DNA from 3 places in the Ensifer sp. D2-11 genome. Region 3 is predicted to be linked to each of the others. Evidence: riboswitches for the same ligand, from Rfam matches in the RefSeq annotation. Region 3 holds a riboswitch; each other region holds the start of a gene.
What was found. A riboswitch is a leader RNA that binds a small molecule or an ion and turns the genes downstream of it on or off. The one in region 3 is predicted to bind thiamine pyrophosphate.
Positions count from the first base shown of each region.

Region 1: linked by a shared signal. The riboswitch ahead of thiD (bifunctional hydroxymethylpyrimidine kinase/phosphomethylpyrimidine kinase) and the one ahead of thiB (thiamine ABC transporter substrate binding subunit) in region 3 are both predicted to bind thiamine pyrophosphate.
Region 2: linked by a shared signal. The riboswitch ahead of thiC (phosphomethylpyrimidine synthase ThiC) and the one ahead of thiB (thiamine ABC transporter substrate binding subunit) in region 3 are both predicted to bind thiamine pyrophosphate.

Region 1 is NZ_CP096434.1:532,239-536,723, forward strand. Features, by position in the region: gene M1D34_RS19685 (serine hydrolase domain-containing protein) at 1-954, shown strand, start outside; gene M1D34_RS19690 (peroxiredoxin) at 1,074-1,733, opposite strand; TPP riboswitch at 1,947-2,049, shown strand; gene thiD (bifunctional hydroxymethylpyrimidine kinase/phosphomethylpyrimidine kinase) at 2,178-2,978, shown strand; gene M1D34_RS19700 (hypothetical protein) at 3,039-3,287, shown strand; gene exoP (succinoglycan biosynthesis transport protein ExoP) at 3,330-4,485, opposite strand, start outside.
Region 2 is NZ_CP096434.1:98,283-102,767, forward strand. Features, by position in the region: gene thiO (glycine oxidase ThiO) at 1-232, opposite strand, end outside; gene thiC (phosphomethylpyrimidine synthase ThiC) at 234-2,069, opposite strand; TPP riboswitch at 2,168-2,279, opposite strand; gene M1D34_RS17700 (aq_1923 C-terminal domain) at 2,485-4,485, shown strand, end outside.
Region 3 is NZ_CP096433.1:3,382,649-3,387,133, reverse strand. Features, by position in the region: gene M1D34_RS16095 (ABC-F family ATP-binding cassette domain-containing protein) at 1-873, opposite strand, end outside; gene M1D34_RS16090 (thiamine diphosphokinase) at 878-1,528, opposite strand; gene M1D34_RS16085 (GNAT family N-acetyltransferase) at 1,606-2,091, opposite strand; TPP riboswitch at 2,225-2,338, shown strand; gene thiB (thiamine ABC transporter substrate binding subunit) at 2,387-3,415, shown strand; gene thiP (thiamine/thiamine pyrophosphate ABC transporter permease ThiP) at 3,447-4,485, shown strand, end outside.

The sequences.
Region 1 (4,485 bases), on a different replicon from region 3:
GCAGCCGCGCAGGATCAGTCCGTCACCACCTTGCTGACGAGCCTGGAGACCAGGGACGAGTTGAAACCGCTGAAGACTGTGGTCGTTGCCAGGGACGGTGAGACGATCGCCGAGAAGGGTTATCGCGGCCACACGCCCTCGGAGTCGACCAACATCAAGTCGGCGTCGAAATCGATCGTGTCCGCACTTGTGGGCATCGCGATCGACAAGGGTCTGCTCGACGGCCCGGAGCAGAAGATCGCGCCGCTCCTGAAGGAAGACCTCCCGTCGCAGGCCGACCCCCGGATCAACGACATCACCATCGGCAACCTGCTTTCGATGCAGGCGGGATTGGGGCGGATGTCCGGACCGAACTACGGCCGCTGGGTGTCTAGCCGCAATTGGGTTCGTTTCGCACTGGCACAGCCATTCGACGACGAGCCCGGAGGGCGGATGCTTTATTCGACCGCCTCGACCCATCTGCTCTCGGCAATACTGACCAAGGTCGGCGGCAGGCCGACACTGGCGCTTGCGCGCGAATGGCTCGATCCGGTCGAGGGTTTCCGGATCGGTGCCTGGGAGCGGGATCCCCAGGGCATTTATCTCGGCGGCAACCAGATGGCGATGAGCGCGCGGTCGCTGCTTGCCTTCGGCGAGCTCTATCGCAATCGCGGCCGCACCGCGGACGGACGGCAGGTCGTCCCGGCCGATTGGGTCGAGCTTTCCTGGCAGCCGCGCACCGCCTCCCGTTTTACCGGCGACGGCTATGGATATGGCTGGTTCACGCGCCGGATCGGCGACGAGGATGTGTATTACGCTTGGGGTTATGGCGGCCAGATGCTCTACATAGTGCCGTCCCTGAACCTGACGGTGGTCATGACGTCGGATGAAAGCGGCCCCTCGGCACGCAACGGCTATCGCGACGCCCTGCACGGGGTTCTGGCGGAGATCATCTCCACCGCCAAAGCGGATTGAGGCAGGATGGTTCTGCCCTGAGGGTATTAAACAAGAATATTAGGAAGAAGCGGTAAGGGCGCGTCAACCCTTGATGAATTGACGCGCCCTTACGACTGACTGTTGGCCAGCGGGTTTTGCTATGCCGTTGGCTGCTTCGTCTTCCGGAGATAGGGAAGCACGGTGTCGAAAGAGCCGAAACGCTGCACGGCGTCCTCGTTGGAGACGGCGGCCGTGATGATGACGTCCTCGCCCTGCTGCCAGTTGGCGGGCGTTGCCACCTGATGCTTGGCAGTGAGCTGGATCGAGTCGATGGCGCGCAGTATCTCGTTGAAGTTGCGGCCGGTGGTCATAGGATAGGTGAGGATCAGCTTGATCTTCTTGTCGGGGCCGATGACGTAGACCGAGCGCACCGTGGCATTGTCAGCCGGGGTGCGGCCTTCGGACGTCTCTCCGGCGCCGGCCGGCAGCATGTCGTAAAGCTTTGCCACCTTCAGATCGCGGTCGCCGATCAGCGGGTAGTCGACCTCGAAGCCGGTCGCGACCTTGATGTCGTTCTTCCACTTGGAGTGGCTCTCGACCGGATCGACCGAGATCCCGATGATCTTGACCCCGCGTTTGCGGAACTCCGGCTCGATCCCCGCCATGGCGCCGAGTTCCGTCGTGCAGACGGGGGTGAAGTTCTTCGGATGGGAGAAGAGGACAGCCCAGCCGTCGCCGATCCATTCATGGAAATTGATCGTGCCCTGCGTTGTCTCGGCGGTGAAATCAGGGGCGGTATCGTTGATGCGCAGACTCATGGCGTGTTCCCTCCTGTACGACGAAATTTCGCTAAGAATAACGCAATCTCCGCCGTTTTCGAGGAGGAAACGAGCGATTGACGGCGGCAGAAGGAATGACTGCATCATAGCTTGCCAATCTGCGGGTATATTTTTGCCGGCTGGCCTAAAAGATAGGTCTTACAAGCCTTTGCGCGGTCGCGTTGACATCGGTCTGCTACAGCCGCATAGATAGCGCATTCCGAGGGGAGCACTAGACGGTGCTGAGATGGCGTTGAGCCGGACCCTTGAACCTGATCCGGGTCATGCCGGCGTAGGAACGGAAAGAAGGCCGCCAGCGGCAAGTTCGCCTTTTCATCGCCTTTTCCTGGATCTCCGTGATGTTCCGTCTGGAGATCGATCGATGACGTCCATTGCCGTACCACTCGCAAGCATCATCTGCCCTCGTGCGAAGGAGGACTGCGCATGACGGCGATCGCGCTCAGCATCGCCGGCTCGGACTCGGGCGGCGGCGCCGGCATTCAAGCGGACCTCAAGACGTTTTCAGCGCTCGGCGTTTACGGCGCCAGCGTCATCACTGCGATCACGGCCCAGAACACCAGGGGTGTGACGGCCGTCGAGGATGTTTCCGCTGAAATCGTGTCGGCGCAGATGGACGCCGTCTTCTCCGACCTCGACGTGAAGGCCGTCAAGATCGGCATGGTCTCGCGTCGGGAAACGATCGCCGCCATTGCTGATGGATTGCGCCGGTTCGGGAAACTGGCCGTCGTGGATCCCGTCATGGTGGCTACCTCCGGCGATGCGCTGCTTCGTCCGGATGCCGTTGCCGCGCTCATCGAAGAACTGTTGCCGCTGGCGCTCGTCGTCACGCCCAATCTTGCCGAGGCCGCGCTCATGACTGGGCGCGCAATCGCCGGGGACGAGGCGGAGATGGCGCGCCAGGCGGAAGCGATCATGCGGACGGGCGCACATGCGGTTCTGGTCAAGGGCGGGCACCTGAAGGGCCAGGAGGCCACAGACCTCTTCTTCGACGGCGACACTCTTGTCCGCCTTCCCGCCGGGCGGATCGAGACGCGCAACGACCACGGCACCGGCTGCACGCTTTCGGCAGCCATTGCCGCCAGCCTTGCGAAAGGCGTGCCGCTGATCGAAGCGGCGAGCGCAGCCAAGGCGTATCTGCATGCCGCAATCTCAGCAGCCGACAGCCTGGAGATAGGTCAGGGGCGCGGTCCGGTTCATCACTTCCACCGATGGTGGAAAGATTGACTGCCGGGTGACGGCTCGGGGCGCTGAAGTGCCTCGCTATCGCCACGGTTGTTCAGCAGCATGACCGCTCCATGGCTTCGATTGGCAATCGGTTTTCGCGATATGCACTTTCTTACCCGCCGGCTGGAGGCTTTCAACCGTGACGACCTGCCGGATTGGCGGCGGTCGCCAAGCAGGGCGCGGCGTGCTCTTTCGATCCTGCCGTCGCTGGTCGAATATTCGCTCTTCTACGCGCTGGCACTGATTGCCCTTACGGCGGTCATTGCGTTAATGGCAGCCGCTTGGATCGTCGATCGCCGCAGGGTCTGACGGCGAAAGGCCGCGCACACAAGTGGCGCGGCCGCGGTCGCCTCAAGCGGCGGTGTTTTCCGTGGTCGTATTCTCGACGTAATATTTGCCGTAGCGATGGCGATATTTCTCCGCCCCGTCGAAGTCGCTGTATTTGCCGAGTTCGTTCATATCCGTCTTGTTGAGGATGACGCCCAGCACCTTCGAATTGATCAACGGTTCCGAGTGGAGCAGATCGCGTACGAGCCGCGAAGGCGTCCTTCCCCATTCGACCACGAAGAGAATGCCGTCGGCCAGCGGCGCGAAGGCCTTCGCGTCGACGACAGGGGCGAGTGCGGCAAGATCGACGACGACATAATCGAAGGCGTTGCGGGCGTTCTCGATAAGGTTCGCCATGGCCGGCGAGGCGAGCAGTTCGTTGCTCTGATGCCGCTGATGCGAGGCGCCGCCGGCCGGAAGGATTGCGAGCTTGGTGCGCTGGTCCACCTTGATTCCGGCGGGCCAGGTGGCTTCTCCGGTCAGCGTTTCGACGAGCCCGGTGCGCGGGGCGGGCGTGATCATCTGCGTCAGTCCCGGCTTGCGTATATCGGCATCGATGAGCAGGGTGCGCTTGCCGCTCGCCGCCAGTAGTGCGGCGAAGTTCGCGGCAATGATCGATTTTCCCTCGTCCGGAAGGGCCGATGCAATGGCGATCACGCGGCTTTCGCTGCCGGCCAGCATCTGGTCGCAGGCAAGCTTGGCGTTGCGGAAGGTTTCCGCGAAGGTCGAACGCGGCGCATCGACGACGATGCGCGAAAGTCGTTGGAACGGCATCGTATCGTCCACCGCTTCGTCGTGTCTTTTCACCGAGCCGAAATGCGCATGGACCAGTTGTGCCTTCTTCTTCATGCGCGTTCCGAGCAGCGGAACGTAGCCGAGCGAGCGATGGCCGAGGATCGAGCGTATGTCGCCCTCCAGGCGGAAAGTCCGTTCGCGGAATTCGAGGAAGGCCGCGTAAGCGCCGCCGACCATCATGCCGAGCACGGCCGAGAGCGCGAGAGTCATGGTTTTCTTGGGGCTCGACGGCGACACGGGCACGCCGGCCTCGGAGATGACGCGAGCCTTGGCGATCGGGAAGGATTGCTGCTGCGTCGCCTGTTCGTAGCGCCCGAGATAGGACTCGTAGAGCGTCTTCAGAGCCGCTGCCTTCTGTTCGAGCTCCCTTAATTGCACGAGTTGC
Region 2 (4,485 bases), on a different replicon from region 3:
CGGCGGGGAGGGCGGCTTCCCACCAGTCGGCGGCGCCGATCCCCAGGGTCAGGACGGTTTCCTCGGCGCTTTCCCGCTCGCACCAGGGAGCGAGCATGCCGCCCGCATACCAGGAAGCAGCCCCGGTGAAGCCGGCGGCACTTTCGATGATCGTTACTTCGGCGCCGAGCGCGAGAAGTTCATGGGCGGCGGTGAGGCCGGCGACGCCGGCCCCTCTGATCAGCACGCGCATCTCATTCTCCAGCGGGCGCGGCATTGCTTTCATCGAGCGGCATGTAGAGGTCGCCGCCGTCACGATATTTCGCGGCCATGGCCTCGAGGCCCTCCTTCTGCGCCTCGGCGCGGATATCGTGGGAAATCCGCATCGAACAGAATTTCGGCCCGCACATGGAGCAGAAGTGCGCGACCTTGTGCGCCTCCTTCGGCAGCGTCTCGTCGTGGAAATTGCGCGCGGTCTCGGGGTCGAGCGAGAGGTGGAACTGGTCCTCCCAGCGGAACTCGAAGCGGGCGCGCGACAGTGCGTCGTCGCGGGTTCGGGCGGCCGGGTGCCCTTTGGCGAGATCGGCGGCATGGGCAGCGATCTTGTAGGTAATGACGCCGGTCTTGACGTCGTTGCGGTCGGGCAGGCCCAGATGTTCCTTCGGCGTCACGTAGCAGAGCATGGCGGTGCCGAACCAGCCGATCATCGCCGCGCCGATGCCTGACGTGATGTGGTCGTAGCCGGGCGCGATATCGGTGGTCAGCGGCCCGAGCGTATAGAAGGGCGCTTCGCCGCAGACGGCGAGCTGCTTGTCCATGTTCTCCTTGATCTTGTGCATCGGCACATGGCCCGGCCCTTCGATCATCACCTGGCAATCCTTGGCCCAGGCGATCTTCGTCAGTTCGCCGAGCGTTTCGAGCTCCGCGAACTGAGCCCGGTCGTTGGCATCGGCGATCGAGCCGGGACGCAGGCCGTCGCCGAGCGAGAAGGAGACGTCATAGGCGCGGCAGATGTCGCAGATATCCTCAAAATGCTCGTAGAGGAAGCTTTCGCGATGATGATGCAGGCACCATTTTGCCATGATCGACCCGCCGCGCGAGACGATGCCGGTGACGCGATCCACGGTGAGCGGGATATAGTGAAGCCTGACGCCGGCATGGATGGTGAAATAGTCGACGCCCTGTTCCGCCTGCTCGATCAGCGTGTCGCGGAAGACCTCCCAGGAAAGGTCTTCCGCGATGCCGTTTACCTTTTCCAGCGCCTGGTAGAGCGGTACCGTGCCGATCGGTACCGGCGAATTGCGGATGATCCATTCGCGGATGTTGTGAATGTTGCGGCCGGTGGAAAGGTCCATGACCGTATCGGCGCCCCAGCGCGTCGCCCAGACCATCTTCTCCACCTCTTCGGCCATCGAGGAGGTGACGGCGGAATTGCCGATATTCGCGTTGATCTTCACCAGAAAGTTGCGGCCGATGATCATCGGCTCGGCTTCCGGATGGTTGATGTTGGCCGGAATGATCGCCCGGCCGGCGGCCACTTCCTGGCGGACGAATTCCGGCGTCACGAAATCGGGGACCGAGGCGCCGAAGCTTTCGCCGTCTCGGGCGAGCGCCTCCTTCGCGGCCTTCCGGCCGAGATTTTCGCGAATGGCGATGAACTCCATCTCCGGCGTGACGATGCCGGCGCGGGCATAGGCGAGCTGGGTCACCGCTTTTCCGGGCTTGGCCCTGAGCGGCCGATTGCGAACCGGGAATTCCGGCGTCAGCCTTTCGCCGGTCGCAAAGCCGTTATCCTCGGCCTTCACCGCACGGCCGTCGTAGCTTTCGACATCGCCGCGCTTGAGAACCCAGTCGCTGCGAAGGCGTGGCAGGCCCGCGTCGATGCGGATATCGGCGTTTTCGACCGTGTAGGGACCGGAGGAGTCGTAAACGGTGACCGGCGGCTCGCCGGAGGTCGGATGGAGCGCGATCTCGCGCATCGGCACGCGGATGTCGGGATGGATATCGCCCGGCTTGTAGACCTTGCGGGATGCGGGAAGCGGTCCCTGGGTGACCGAGGGCGCCGCGGTGAGAGGTTTGACTAGATTCATCTTGAGGCTCCAAAGTTTTCGCGTTGGAGACCCAGTTCTGAAGTCGGAAGGATGAAAAGACGTTTGGCCGACGGATCGCGGGTACACGGATTCCTGGCTGTCGCACGTCTGCACCGTCCCTACGCCAGTATGAACTGGATCAGGTTCAACGGGTCACTGCGCGCTCTAGCAGTATCTCAGCCCCTTGCCGGGACCCCCCTGGTGAATGGCGCAATTAGGACCGGTTATCGGCGCGGCGTCAAGATGGTTTTTGAATGGCCGCCTCCGGCGCGGTCCGGTCCCGGGTGAGGATGTCGGGCGCGTCAGTTATCTGCTCTGGATTGTCCTCCCGCCATGCTTGCAAATGCAGCTCCTTGCATCTAATCACCCGTCACGAATGGGGCGCGGTGAAGCAGGTAGTGGAAGGACGATTGTCGTGGGGCAAGCTGAGGCAGGGACAGGAAAAAAGAGACGCAAGGCGCTTTGGGCCGCAGTTGCGGTGATAGCAATCACCGCCGCCGGCATGGCCGGCTACAAGACCATCGTAGAAAATCGCGTGAGCAGGTTGATCGCCGAGCGCGGTGGCAAAGCGGCCAGCGTCGAAGCGGATTTCCTTGGGCGAATTCATCTGCGCGACGTGGCCTTGCCGCTGAAGGACGGGTCGGACGTTCGTATCGCCGCGGTTGACGGCCGGCCCAGTATCTTTTTCCTCCAGGGCATGCTCGAAGTAAGCGGCCTTGAGCTCAAGACTGCTTTCGGCACGGTCTCTGTCCCGCGCGCGGTCGTCGAAGAAGCAGATTTCGATCGCGGCACCTTGGAGCAGATGTTCGGCGGGAAGAGCGAACTCTCGATCTCCAAGCGAGTAGAACTTTTCACGGCAAGGCGTATCTCCGCCCCGGAGATCGTCTTCGCCGAGATCGTTGCCGGGACCGAGCAGAAGCTGATCTACAAGAACGTGGTCTCGGAAGGCATCGCCGATGGGCGTATCGCCCGCTATTCGGCGAGCGGCGGCAGCTTCGAAGTCGGCGTGGACCGTTCGGGGGGAGAGGGCGGTAAGAAGAATAGGGTGGCGGGTTCCATCGGAGCCGTGACGGCGCAGGATATCGATGCCGCCTATCTGGCGCGGCTCTATACCGAAAAAGCCGGCCCGGACGACAACGAGGCAAAGCCTGTCTATGGGCCGATTTCGGTAAAGGACATCGCCTTCTCGGATGGCGAGGCGAGCTTCGGCTATGACGAGGTTCGCAGCAGCGGCTTCAGCATGCGAATGCCGGCCGAGCCGCTGGTCGAGACGCTGGAAAAGCTGAAGTCGGTCTCGGCGCCGGATCAATTGCCGCCGGCGGAACGCCAAGCCTATTTCAATCGGGTCTTGTCGATTATCGACATGACGAGGAAGGCCGACATGGAAATGCTCGGCCTTACGATCGACGCGCCGATGAAGGACGGTGACGAAGGCGAGAGGATCAAGGTTTCGATAGACCGCCTCGCCCTTGAGGTCGATGGACGGAAGCTTGACGGCACGCTGAATGGCCTCTCGATGGGAGAGGGCGCGGACTACATCAAGGTCTCCGAAGTGAGCATTTCGGGATTTTCCTGGAATTCGACCTTGGAGGGTCTGCAGAGGATGGTCGCGCTCGACGAGCGGCAGCGCGAGAGTTTTCCCTTTACGACACTGTTGCCGGAATTCGGTACGGTCCGGCTGGCGGGTCTGGATGCCGATCTGCCCGATACAGAAACCGAAGGCGCCGAGAGCGACGCACAGGATTCGGTGCCGAGGCGCGTCCGCTTCTCGCTCAAGGATTACGAGTTGGCGCTCACGAAGGCCCGCAACGGCATTCCGACCGACATCCGCATCAGATATCAGGATCTGACCCTGCCGATCCCGGAGCATATGCACGACGAGCCGTTCGCGCAGCTTCGCAACCTCGGTTTCAATGAGGTGGTCCTGTCGTCCAACATCGAAGCCGCCTGGGACGAGCCGAACCAGACTCTGGTCATCAGGGATATCTCCACACGTGGAAAAGATATCGGCGGCTTTTCCCTCTCCGGCCTGCTAGGGGGCGTGAGCGGCGACTTCTTTTCCGGCGACGAGGCGAAGATGCGGGCAGCGCTGTTCGGCCTCACCGCCCGTGAAGCAAAGCTGAAGATCGAGGACAAAGGTCTCGCCGCCAAGGCCATACGGGCCTATGCCGAGCAAAACGACATGACGGAGGATCAGGCGCGCGGCATGCTCACGATGACGGCTTCGGTGGCGTTGCAGCAGTTTGCCGCGCAGGAGCCTCGGTTGCAGGACGTGCTGGACGCGGCTTCGCAGTTCATTGCCAAACCGGGAATGTTCACGTTGACGGTCAAATCGAAATCCGCGAACGGAATCGGTGCGCTCGAATTCGCGGTTGCTTCGCAAAATCCGCTCTTGCTTCTCGACAGGGTCGACTTC
Region 3 (4,485 bases):
GGCCTTGGTGATCTTCTCCGCCTCGATGACGAGCTTGCCCGATTCCCTGGCGTCGGCCACGGTGGCCTGGACCGTGCCTTGCGGCCCCTTGTGCCCGCGATGGCGGGCCCGCATGTCCTGCAGCTCGCCGAGCCGGCGCATGTTGCGCTTGCGCCTTGCGGTCACGCCGTAGCGCAGCCAGTGCTCTTCGCGCTCGATCGCCTTGCCGAGCTTGTGCTGTTCGAGCTCTTCCGCCTCCAGCACCTCGTCGCGCCAGGCCTCGAAATGCGCGAAGCCGCGATCGAGGCGGCGCGATTGGCCGCGGTCCAGCCAGACGGTCGCCGTCGACACCTTTTCGAGGAAGCGCCGGTCGTGCGAAATCAGCACCAGCGCCGAACGGCTGCGGACGAGCTCGTCTTCCAGCCACTCGATCGTCGGCAGATCGAGATGGTTCGTCGGTTCGTCGAGAAGCAGAATGTCGGGTTCCGGCGCAAGCACACGGGCAAGGGCGGCACGACGCGCCTCGCCGCCGGAAAGGCGCGTCGGCTCTTCCTCCCCGGTCAGCCCCAGATGCTGCAGCAGGTAGGCGACCCGGTAGGGATCGTCGCCTGGTCCGAGGCCGGCTTCCGCATAGGCCTGGACCGTATCGAAGCCGTCGAAATCGGGCGCCTGGTGGAGATAGCGTATCGTCACCGATGGATGCCTGAAGATCTCGCCCGACTGGGGTTCTGCAAGCCCGGCGGCGATCTTCATCAGCGTCGATTTGCCCGAACCGTTGCGGCCGACGAGGCAGATGCGATCGCCCGGCTCGACCTGCAGGCCCGCACCCGCGAGCAGCGGCGTGCCGCCGAAGGTCAGTAGAATGTCGTCAAGCTTCAGGATGGGAGGCGCCAAGGCATCAGGCTCCGGAAAGATCATAGGGCCGGGCGAGAATGACGGCCCGGCCGGATTTCAGGGTGAAGCGGACCGTGCCATCCGCGATGTTCGAAATGGTGCGCGACGAGCCGAAGGGCAGATGAAAATCCTTCAGCGGGTAGCGCACGTTCTCGATCGAGAGACCGTCAAGGTCCGCAAAGCCGAGGATCGAGAAGAGGCTGCCTTTCGGCAACTCGATCTCCTGCGAGCCGGGCAGCAGCGGATAGGCCTCCTCCTCGCCGGAGGTCATCATCACCGCAACGCCGCTCTCGGCAAGCGCGACGGTGCCGAGGAGGTGCAGGAAAGCGTGATCGCTGCGCGCGCCGCCGAGTCCGCCCGCGAAGACGAGCGAGGTCGCGCCACGCTCGAGGGCCGCCTCGACGGCGATCTCCCCATCGGTCGCGTTCTTGGCAGCCGGATGGCGTTCACGCGGGACGCCGGCGAACTCCGCCAGAAGCGCCTCGTCCGTGGAATCGAAGTCGCCGACCCAGAGATCGGGAACGACCCCCAGCGTCCTTGCATGGCGCATGCCGCCGTCGGCGGCGACGAAGCGGCTGCCTTCGAGCTGTCGAGCGAGCCGGTCTGTCGGCGTCAGCGCGCCGCCGAGCAGGATGGTGAAGGGTGATCGGGTCATGGCAGAAGCCCATAGCGCAAAGCAGCGGCGAAGGAAAAGGGCTCCGGCTGCTGTTTTGCGAACGCATGCTGCGCGGATCAGGTTCCGGACGCCGGATCTCCGGGGAAAAGCATGCCGTCATAGATGCCGGGCGTCGATCCGGCGATCTCCACCGCACCGACCGCGCGGGCATAGAATTCGGCGGGGCCGACGCCGCCGATGATCGCATAGGCATAGCCGGCGGCGCGCATGGACAGCAGGCTTTCGACGAGCAGGGCCTCGCCGATGCCCTTGCCGCGCATGGCCGCGTCCACTCCGGTCGGACCGAAGAAGCCGAGCGCGGTTACGTCATGGCAGGCGAAGCCCACGATCCGGTCCCGATGGTGAGCGATGTGGATGCGCGCCGGCGTCGAGGAGAAGGCGGTTTCGGCCTCGCCGGCCCACCCCGCCCCGAAGCGCTCCTCGATCCAGGGAATGACGACCCGCCGCTCGGCCGCAAGCGCCCGCCGGATGCGGACGTCGGGGTCGAGACGCGATGGACGGCCCTCGGGCAAGGCATAGAGGCGGACGAGCATGTCTGGCATGGAATTGTCTCCGCTTTCGGCGAACAAACGGCGCCGGCAATTGTTTGACTTTTAATAGCGCGCCCGGCGCGGACGGCAAACGTCCCTGCTGAAACTCAGCTTGCCTAAGCCGTCGCCGGAAGCTAAATCTTTTGCTGCTCTAACGGGGTGCCCTGGCCGGCTTTGCGACCATGGCTGAGAGGCTTCGAGCCAACCCGCGGAACCTGATCCGGCTCATACCGGCGGAGGGATTAGAAGCGATCGGACCGATACGCGCTTTTCCCATTGCAGCAACAACAAAGGGAGAGGTGCCAGAATGTCCAGTTCACTCCATCGAAAAATCCTTGGCCGGCTTGCGATCGCCGCCGCTTCGATCGCGGCATTTTCCGTGAGCGCGGCGGCCGCGGAAAAAACGCTGACGGTCTATACCTATGAGAGCTTCATCACCGAATGGGGGCCGGGCGCCAAGGTGGCGGAAGCGTTCGAGAAGACCTGTGACTGCAAGGTCGACTATGTAGGGGTCGCCGACGGGGTCGAACTCCTGACGCGGCTGAAGCTCGAAGGTCAGGGATCGAAGGCCGACATCGTACTCGGCCTCGACACCAATCTGGTGGCGGAGGCGAAGGCGACCGGCTTCTTCGCACCGCACGGCGCCGATACCGCTTCCGTCAAGGTCCCGGGCGGCTTCTCCGACGACACCTTCATACCCTATGACTACGGCCATTTTGCCGTTGTCTACGACACAGAGGCACTGAAGGACCCACCGAAGAGCCTCAAGGAACTGGTCGAGGGCGATCCGTCGCAGAAGATCGTCATCGAGGACCCGCGGACCTCAACCCCCGGCCTCGGCCTCCTGCTCTGGGTGAAGTCGGTCTATGGCGACAAGGCCGGCGAGGCCTGGGCGAAGCTCAAGGACCGCGTGCTGACGGTCACGCCGGGCTGGTCGGAAGCCTACGGTCTCTTCACAAAGGGCGAGGCGCCGATGGTTCTCTCCTACACCACCTCGCCTGCCTATCACATGGTCGCGGAGAACACCGAGCGCTACCAGGCGGCCCCCTTCGCCGAAGGCCACTATATCCAAATCGAAGTCGCCGCATTGACGAAGAACGCGAAGGACCCGGAACTCGCCCGGAACTTCCTGACCTTCATGATCGGTCCGGAATTCCAGTCGATCATCCCGACGACCAACTGGATGATGCCGGTGACGGCGACCAAGGAGCCGCTGCCGGAAGCCTTCGGCAAGCTCGTCGACCCGCAAAAGACGTTCCTCATTCCCTCCGGGGAGGTCGCCGCCAGCCGCAAGGCCTGGATCGACGAATGGCTGGCCGCCATGAGCCGGAACTGAGGCCGGATTGTCCGGCACAAAGGAAAGCAGGATGACCATCGCCGCCGGGGCCTTCGCCCTCGGCGGCATCCTGCTTTTCGTCGGCCTCGCCGGCGCGGCACTGCTTGCCCAATCGGCCGGCAGCGCCGGCGCCGGTCCGCTTTTCGATGCCTATATCTGGCGCATCACACGCTTCACCCTGCTGCAGGCCAGCCTCTCGACACTTCTTGCCATCCTATTCGCCATACCGGTGGCCCGGGCACTTGCCCGCCAGGCTTCGTTCCCCGGCCGCATCTGGGTGCTGCGGCTTCTGGCGCTGCCACTCGGCCTGCCGGCGCTCGTCGCCGCACTCGGGCTCATCGAAATCTGGGGCCGGCAGGGGCTCTTGAACAGGGTGCTTTCGGCAGCCGGGCTGGAGCAGCCGGTCAGCATCTATGGCCTCTCCGGCATTCTCATAGCCCATGTCTTCTTCAACATGCCGCTCGCCGCACGCTTGATGCTTGCCGGCATCGAGCGCATTCCGGCCGAATACTGGCGCACCAGCGCCAATCTCGGCATGGGATCCTTCGCCACCTTTCGCTTCATCGAGTGGCCGGTGATCCGCGGATTGCTTCCCGGCATCGCCGGGCTCATCTTCATGCTCTGCGCCACCAGCTTCACGCTCGTGCTGACGCTTGGCGGCGGGCCGGCCGCCAGCACGATCGAAGTGGCGATCTATCAGGCGCTGCGCTTCGACTTCGACCCGCCGCGGGCGATCGCCCTTTCGGCACTTCAGGTCGCCCTTACCGGAGCGCTGCTTCTCGTCCTGAAATTGATCGCGCCGGCGCCGCTGGAGGGAGAGACCAGCGGCAGGGCCATCCGGCGTTTCGACGGCGCAAGCGGTCTGTCGCGGCTTGCCGACCGGATCTGGCTGATACTCGCCGTCATCCTCGTCGGCCTGCCATTTGCGGCCATCGCCTATAGCGGATCGAAGGCCGACCTCGTCCGTCTCGTGAGCGAGCCGGCATTCCATCGGGCGCTCGCCATGAGCGCGACGATCGCCCTTGTCTCCGCCACGATCTCCGTCGCGATCGCGGCGCTGATGATCCGTA